2 regions of the Nocardioides sp. NPDC023903 genome follow, and region 2 is predicted to be linked to the other one. Evidence: riboswitches for the same ligand, from Rfam matches in the RefSeq annotation. Region 2 holds a riboswitch; the other holds the start of a gene.
What was found. A riboswitch is a leader RNA that binds a small molecule or an ion and turns the genes downstream of it on or off. The one in region 2 is predicted to bind cyclic di-AMP.
Positions count from the first base shown of each region.

Region 1: another riboswitch for cyclic di-AMP. It lies ahead of AB0F44_RS13380 (NlpC/P60 family protein); the one in region 2 lies ahead of AB0F44_RS06030 (C40 family peptidase).

Region 1 is NZ_JBEZZS010000010.1:118,186-122,416, forward strand. It holds gene AB0F44_RS13375 (hypothetical protein) at 1-442, opposite strand, end outside; gene AB0F44_RS13380 (NlpC/P60 family protein) at 483-1,469, opposite strand; cyclic di-AMP (ydaO/yuaA leader) riboswitch at 1,485-1,689, opposite strand; gene AB0F44_RS13385 (hypothetical protein) at 1,786-1,968, opposite strand; gene AB0F44_RS13390 (NYN domain-containing protein) at 2,091-3,356, shown strand; gene AB0F44_RS13395 (APC family permease) at 3,439-4,231, shown strand, end outside.
Region 2 is NZ_JBEZZS010000003.1:216,873-221,103, forward strand. It holds gene ligD (non-homologous end-joining DNA ligase) at 1-904, shown strand, start outside; gene AB0F44_RS06025 (response regulator transcription factor) at 919-1,599, shown strand; cyclic di-AMP (ydaO/yuaA leader) riboswitch at 1,814-1,985, shown strand; gene AB0F44_RS06030 (C40 family peptidase) at 1,991-2,806, shown strand; gene prfB (peptide chain release factor 2) at 2,929-4,047, shown strand; gene AB0F44_RS06040 (alpha/beta hydrolase) at 4,052-4,231, shown strand, end outside.

The sequences.
Region 1 (4,231 bases), on a different contig from region 2:
GGGCCGCCGAGAACCCGGTGATCGCGCCGTCGGCGTCGAAGCCGACCTTCAGCTCCTCGGTCAGCGCGGGATCGCCGGGCATGCGCCACGACATCTCGACGTCGGCCGTCCAGGAGCCGTCCTGCTCCACGTTGTCCGCCTCGGCGACGTATCTCGCGGTGACGTCCCCGAGGCCGATGGCCTGGGCGTTGCGCACCGCCACCGAGGCGGCGTCATCGCCCTCGGGCTTCGCCCCCTCACGTACGCCGTCGACCAGCTCCGCCAGCGAGGCCCGGGCGCCTTCGGTGTCGGCGCGCACGACCGGCGCGGTGCTCGGTGTCGGCGCGACGTACTCGCCCCCGCCGGTCAGCCGCCAGCCGACGAACCCGGCGAGCAGCATCACCAGCACCAGCCCGGTCCCGATCAGGACCGGGCGGGAAAGAAGAGAGCCGATCGTTCGCACCTGCGAACGATCGGCCCCTTCGGGGTGCTGGGTCAAACTCTCAGCCCGGGCGGACGGCGCCCGTGTAGGGCATCTCGTCCATCGGGGAGACCTTCACACCGGTGCTCGGGTTGGAGGCGTGCACGATCATGCCGTTGCCGATGTAGATGCCGACGTGGCTGATCGGGCTGTAGTAGAAGACCAGGTCACCGGGGGCGAGCTGGTCGCGCGAGACCTGGGGTCCGCTGCTGTACTGCGCCGAGGAGGAGTGCGGGAGCGAGACGCCGGCCTGGCCCCAGGCACCCATGGTGAGACCGGAGCAGTCCCACGACTCGGTGCCGGTGGCGCCGTAGACGTAGGCGTCGCCGACCTGGGCGAGGGCGTAGTCGACGGCCACCTTGGCGCGGCCAGAGGGCGGCGGCAGGTTGGAGGGGATGCTGGTGTCGGTGGACTGGAACTCCTCCAGCTCATCGGCCTCCAGCTCGTCGAGCTCGGCCTGGGCCGCCTCGTACTTCTTGTCGATCTCGCTCTTCTTCTGCTGCATGGTCGACTTGACCTTGGCCATCTGGGACTTGGCGTCCTCGGTGGCCTCGCGGCGAACCTGAAGGGCCTCCGCCTCGGTGTTGTACCGAGCCAGCAGGTCGGCCTGCAGCGCGTTGTAGGACGAGACGGTGGAGAGACCGGCGAGGAACTCCTGCGGGTCCTCGGAGGTGATCACCTGGCCGACGGCAGAGACGTCGGAGCCCTCGAACTGCCGCAGCACGGAGTCACGGAGCTCGGCGCGGATCTTGTCGAGCTCCTTGCTCTGACGCTTCTCGTCGGAGCTGAGGTCGTCGAGCTGGTCCCTGAGGTCCTGAAGCCGCAGCTTGGCGTTGCTGTAGTCCTCGTTGGCCGCCTCGGCCTGGGTGTAGAGCTTGTCGACCTTCTTGCGAACGTCGTCGATGTCGGGCTCTGCCTGGGCGGGGGTCGCTGCGGGAATGATCCCGGCGACACCGATGGCGGCGATGCCGGCTACTCCGGCAATGAGTCGCTTCCGGTCGCGTGTCACGAGCGGACGGTCTCCTTGTGTAGTCGTTGACGCCTACCGGGTGAGCTGACGGGTTCAGGCACGACCTGCCTTACCACCGCTCCTCGATCTGGTCTCCCAGATCGCCCTTGCGGCGGATGCACCCCAGGTGATCGCACTCCGTTTTCGCGGCGTACGACCGGTGTGGTTCCCCGGCTCCTGGCCCGCCCCGAAGCGGGCCTGGACTAAGCGCGACACTCGCGTGGGCCGGTTGACCCACTCCCACGAGCGCCAAGTTCCTGCGCACACTAGCCGACGGCATCCCCCACCTGCCAACCACCCACGCCCAAAAGTTCGGCTACATCCCTTCCACCATGCGCAGCGGCGGGACCAGTCCACCTTCGGCCAGCACGTCGAGCGCCCGGCGCTCGTCGTCCTCGATGGTCAGCTCCGGAGGCGGCCCCAGAAGCACGGTGACCACGCAGTCGTGGCACGCCAGTCCCCGCACGAGGCAGGTGTCACAGTCGATTCTCGTCGTCATGCTGTGACGGTCTCACCGAGCACCGACATTTTTGCTTTCGTCCGGTTGCGTGCGGCGTGTCATCACCATCGCAGCACGGTATTCGAGGCGGCGATCGCGGACCGGGTCCCTACACTTGGAACATGGAGGTCTCCGCGTACGCGACGCTCCCCGACACGGTCCGGGGGCGCATCGTCGCGCTCACGGCCGGGGTGCTTCCCGACGTGGTGCGGCTCCCGCCCGCGCTCAAGCGGATCGCCGACTTCGCGCCCGCCCGGCGCGCCAAGGCCGGCGGCGCGATGATCGCCTCGGTGCTCGAGAGTGACGACGAGGTCCGGGAGAAGGTCGGCAGCCAGCTGCGCCCGGCGTACGTCCCCCAGGGCTCCTCCGACGACGTGGTCCTGCCCGAGGACCCGGCCGAGGCGGCCGCCGTCGTCTGGCTCATCCGCCCCGACGGCTGGGAGGTCTCGCTCAAGGAGGCCCTGGACCGGCTCGACGCCGCCGCGGTGCCCGTGGTCGACGCCGAGGTCGCCCGCCTGCGCAGCAAGCTCGCCGCGGCCGAGGACGAGATCCGCGAGGTCCGTGCCGACCGCAAGGCCCGCCTCGACGACCTCAAGGCCGACAACACCGCCCTGCGACGCAAGCTCGGCGAGGCCCGGGCCGCCGCCCGCGAGGCCGGCACAGGACTGGACGCGGCTCTGACCGAGACCCGCGCGGCGCTCGCCCGTGCCGAGGACGAGCTCGCCGCGCGTGACCGCCAGCTGCGTCAGCTCCGCAGCCAGATCGACAAGCTGGAGCGCGAGGCCGCCGCCGAGCGGCGTACGTCCAAGACGGACCGCGAGGACGCCTCGCTGCGCGCCCGGTTCCTGCTCGACACGCTGCTCGACGCGGCCGGAGGCCTCCGTCGCGAGCTGGCGCTGCCACCGGTCACCGGCACCCCGGGCGAGCGGGTGGAGGCCGAGCTGGCCTCCGCGGACGCCGCCGCCGGTGCCGGGGTCACCAGCAGCGCCCACCTCGAGCAGTTCCTGGCCATGCCACGGGTCCGGCTGATCGTGGACGGCTACAACGTCTCCAAGGCGCTGTGGCCCGACTCGGCGCTCGATGCCCAGCGGCTGCGGCTGCTGCGGGCGATCGCGCCCATCGCCGCCCGCACCGGCGCCGAGACGACCGTCGTCTTCGACGCCCACTCCGCATCCGTACGTCCCACCGCCGTGCCTCCGCGCGGCGTCAAGGTGCTCTTCTCCCCCGAGGGCGTCATCGCCGACGACGTCATCCGCGACCTCGTCGACGCCGAGCCCGCCGGCCGCGTCATCCTGGTCGCCACCGACGACGCCGAGGTCGTCAAGGATGTACGCCGCGCCGGCGCCCGCACCGTCCCGCTCTCCTCGCTCTCGCCGCTGCTGGGTTGATCCAGCAGGCTTCCTGCGCCATACCGCCCTGATTCGATAGGTTCTCTCGACGTTCGAATCATCGGGAGTGGGAGACCAGCGCGTGCGGCACACCCTCAGCGCGATCGGCAGGATGATCCTGTGCGCCGCGGGATTCGTGATGTCCATCTACGGCAGCGTCCAGCTCAACGCTCTCAAGTCGCCGGGATTTCGCGAGCTGCTGCACGAGTCGAGCTTCTGGGTCGCCGCCATCGGTGGCCTGATGACCGCGATCGCTTTCGAGGCGATGCGACGGGCGCAGGTGCCCGCGGCGGCGCCTGCCCAGCCCGTCGAGCCGGCCGAGCCCGTCAAGCCGGTCGAGCCCGCCCCGGCTGAGCCCGAGAAGGACGAGCGACCCGCCGAGGACGGCGACAAGCTGAGCCTGGTCGAGGTCGTCGGTCTCGCCGCGGGCGGCGTCATCGGATCCGGCTGGCTCCTGGCCGTGCCCGGCCTCCACGAGAGCCTGGGCGAGGCCGCGCTCCTCGGCTGGGCGGCCGGCGGCGTACTCATGCTCACCATCGCGGTCGTGATGGTCGAGTTCGGGCTCATCTCCCAGCGCACCGGCGGGCTGCTGTTCCACCCGCACGACGCCTTCGGGCCGCTGGTGGTGATCATCCTGGCGGCATCCCTGTGGATCTCGTACGCCATCAACCCGGCCGCCCAGGCGGCGGCCGCGGTCAACGGGCTGGCCGAGGTCGTCCCCGCCCTGGCCGGCGAGGGCGGGCTCACCGGGGTCGGCTCCGCCCTGGCGGTGGCGGTGACCGCCGCGATCATCGCCTTCGTGCTGCTGCCCCGGCGGTTCGTGCTCCGTACGAACGCGGCCCTGACCCTGCTCAAGATCGCCATCCCGGTGATCT
Region 2 (4,231 bases):
AGAGGTACGCGTCGAGGTCGACGGCAGGGTCCTGACCCTGACCAGTCTCAGCAAGGTGCTCTATCCGCGTACGGGCATGACGAAGGGCGAGGTGCTCAACTACTACGCCCAGGTCGCGCCGGCGCTCCTGCCCCAGCTCCAGGACAGGGCTGTGACGAGGATCCGCTGGCCCCACGGCATCGGCGACATGTCGTTCTTCGAGAAGAACGCACCGGCCGGCACCCCCAGCTGGGTCCGCACCGTCATCGTCCCGACAACGGGATCCCGAACCGCCGACCACAGGGAGGGAACACTCACCTTTCCGATCCTCGACAGCCTCGCCGCGCTCACCTGGGCCGCGAACCTCTCCGCGCTGGAGCTGCACGTCCATCAGTGGACGGTCGGCGCCGACGGCACCCCGGCCGGCGCGAACCGGATCGTGATCGACCTCGACCCCGGCGAGCCGGCCGGTCTGCAGGAGTGCTGTGAGGTTGCGCTGCTCGTACGAGAGGCGCTCGGCGCCCGTGACCTCGCCGCGACCCCGGTGCTCAGCGGGAGCAAGGGCGTGCACCTGTACGCGGCCCTGCCGGAGCCCGTCGAGCCGGACGTCGCCACGGCGCTGGCCAAGGAGATCGCCGAGGAGCTTCAGAAGGCCCACCCGCGCAAGGTCACCGCGACGATGACCAAAAGCCGCAGGTCAGGCAAGGTTTTCCTGGACTGGTCGCAGAACTCGGGATCGAAGACGACGATCTGTCCCTACTCGCTGCGAGGCAAAGCGACGCCGACGGTCGCCGCCCCGGTCACCTGGGACGAGGTCTCCGAAGGGGCCGAGGATCCGCTCGGTATCGACCAGCTGGGACCTAACGATGTGATCACGCGCTTATCTGAAAGGGGGGATCTCTTCACAAGCCCTACGGGGCTGTAACTATTGTTCTCTTCATGTCGAACTCCGTGCTTGTCGTAGAAGACCAAGAGGACATCGCTGCTCCCCTGGTGCGCACGCTCCAGCGTGAGGGCTATGACGTCACCTGGGTCGACTCCGGCAAGAAGGCGCTGGAGCTCCTGGCACCTCCGTACGACGCCGAGCTGGTGCTGCTCGACCTGGGCCTTCCGGACATGGACGGGCTCGAGGTCTGCAAGGCCGCACGCGACAACGGCTACGAGGGCGGGATCATGATCCTCACCGCCCGTGACGCCGAGATCGACCTGGTCGTCGGGCTCGACGCCGGTGCCGACGACTACCTGGCCAAGCCGTTCGCGCTGGCCGTCCTCCAGGCGCGGGTCCGCGCCCTCCTGCGCCGCTCGGGTCCGGTCGAGCCCGGCGCCGACGACGACGCCCTGCGCATCGACGTCGCTGCCCACCGGGTCTACGCCGGCGAGCGTGAGGTGACCCTGACCGGCAAGGAGTTCGCGCTCCTGGCCGTCCTGGCCGCCTCCCGCGACAAGGTCGTCTCCCGCGACCGGCTGATGGCCGAGGTCTGGGACGAGAACTGGTACGGCTCGACCAAGACGCTCGACGTCACCGTCGGACGCCTTCGCCAGAAGCTCGAGGCAGCCGGTGTCCAGGAGAAGGTCGTCGCGGTCCGCGGAGTCGGTTTCCGACTCGAAGCAGCGGAGTAAACGCAAGTTCGACACGGCGTCAGACACGTGTTCACTCGGTGAGATGACTCACAAACGACGGCAAAGTCACGCGTGAACACGCCGTTTGTGCTCCGGATTCGGGCATTCGGGATTGGATCCGTTCCAAATCGCATGTCACCTTGGATGAGCCGTGCAGAACGCACGACCGGCCCCGGGTACACGCCGAATCCTGTCCCTCCGGAAGCCGGCCCCTACTACTGAACCCCCTTACCCTCACACTCAGCAGTACGTATGGGACAGGAGCGGGGGACCCAAGTTCCACGCGACTAACTCGGACGGTCGCTTGGGGTGAAGCCATCGTTTGATGGCCGGGCAACCTTCTAGCCCGAACCCGACAGCTCACCTCGCAGGCGTGGGAAGGAACTCACGCATGTCCAAGTCCGTATCCAACCCTGCCCATCGAGGCGCGCCGCGCCCGTTCAGGTCGCCGAACGTCTCGATCGCCCGGTCGATCGCAGGATCTCTCAGCGGCCACGGCAAGCTCATCGGCCGCATCACCCTCGCCAGCGGCATCGCCGCCGGTGCCCTGGTGGCGGTGCCCGCCGCCAACGCCGCCCCGGTCTCCCACGAGACCACCACCCTCGAGTCGACCGCTGAGTCGGCCAAGGTGGTGGAGGCTCCGACCCTGGAGGCCTCGGCCACCCCCACCGCGATGCTCACCGACATCAAGCAGCTCGAGAGGGCTGTCGAGGTGCAGGAGCGCAAGGCCGAGGCAGCCCGCAAGGCAGCCGAGGCTAAGCGCAAGGCAGCGATCGCCGCCAAGAAGGCCGCAGAGGCCAAGAAGAAGGCCGAGGCAGAGGCGAAGGCCTTCGCCGCGAGCCAGGAGGGCAAGATCGAGCGGGCGATCAGCGTCGCCTCGGAGCAGATCGGCGACCCGTACGTCTGGGGTGCCACCGGCCCGAGCTCGTTCGACTGCTCCGGTCTGACGCAGTACGCCTTCAGCGCCGCCGGCATCGAGCTTCCCCGGGTCTCGCGGGACCAGGCCGCTGCGCTGCCGACGGTCCCGAACGACCAGATCCAGCGCGGCGACCTGATGTTCTGGGGCAGCCCGGTCTACCACGTGGGCATCTTCCTGCGCTGGGAGAATGGTCAGGCGATCATGCTGCACGCCCCCAAGCCGGGCTCGGCCGTTCGTGAAGAGGCTGCCTGGGACGGCTGGTTCGCCGGCTCGACCCACCAGGCCTGAGGCTTCTCGGGACCCATATATCCCCCTGGCGCTCGCCCTCCGGTTCCCCTACCGGAGGGCGAGCGCATATTTGAGGGTCCGCGAATCGGGTACGGCACCACGCGTCAAGTAACCTGTAAGACGTGGCAGGCCCCGAATTCGACACCGAGATCAAGCAGCTCCAGGCAACGATGCAGACCATCGGCCAGGTGCTGGACCTGGACGCGATGCGCAAGGAGATCGCCGACCTCGGCGAGCAGGTCGCCGCGCCCGACCTCTGGGACGATCAGGACAACGCCACCCGCGTCACCGGCCGCCTCTCGCTGCTGCAGGGCGAGCTCAACAAGTTCACCGAGCTGCACACCCGCATCGAGGACCTCGGCCTGATGGTCGAGATGGCCCAGGAGGAGGGCGACGCCGACTCGCTCGCCGAGTCCGAGGCCGAGCTTCGCCGGGTGAAGAAGCTGGTCGAGAGCCTGGAGATCCGCACCCTGCTCTCGGGGGAGTACGACTCCCGCGAGGCCGTGGTCACGATCCGCTCCGGCGCCGGTGGCGTCGACGCCGCCGACTTCGCCGAGATGCTGATGCGGATGTACGTCCGCTGGGCCGAGCGCAACAAGTACCCGGTGGAGGTCTTCGACACCTCCTACGCCGAGGAGGCCGGGCTCAAGTCCGCCACCTTCGCGATCCACGCCCCCTACGCCTACGGCACCCTCTCGGTCGAGGCCGGCACGCACCGCCTGGTGCGGATCAGCCCGTTCGACAACCAGGGCCGCCGCCAGACCTCCTTCGCGGCGGTCGAGGTCGTACCCGTGCTGGAGCAGACCGACGAGATCGACCTCGACGAGAACGACATCAAGGTCGACGTCTACCGCTCCTCGGGCCCCGGCGGCCAGTCGGTCAACACCACCGACTCGGCGGTCCGGTTGACCCACATCCCCACCGGCACCGTGGTCTCCTGCCAGAACGAGAAGTCGCAGCTGCAGAACAAGGCCGCCGCGATGATCGTCCTCAAGGCCAAGCTGCTCGCGCTGAAGAAGGCCGAGGAGGAGGCGCAGCTCAAGGAGCTCAAGGGCGACGTCGCCGCGTCCTGGGGCGACCAGATGCGCAACTACGTCCTCAACCCCTACCAGATCGTCAAGGACCTGCGTACGACCTACGAGGTCGGCAACCCGCAGGCGGTCTTCGACGGGGACATCGACGGGTTCCTCGAGGCCGGCATCCGGTGGCGCCGCGGCGCCGAGAAGGCCGAACAGAACTGACCTGATGGATGCGCTGACGCGCACCAGGCTTCCACTCCCGGGCCGCGGGGCGGCGTACGTCTATGACGCCTACGGCCCAGAGGACGGGGTGCCGATGGTGCTGTTGCACGAGCTCGGAGGCAGTGCGAAGCGGTGGCAGGGGGTCATGCCGCAGTTCGCCGCTGACCACCGGGTGCATGCCTTC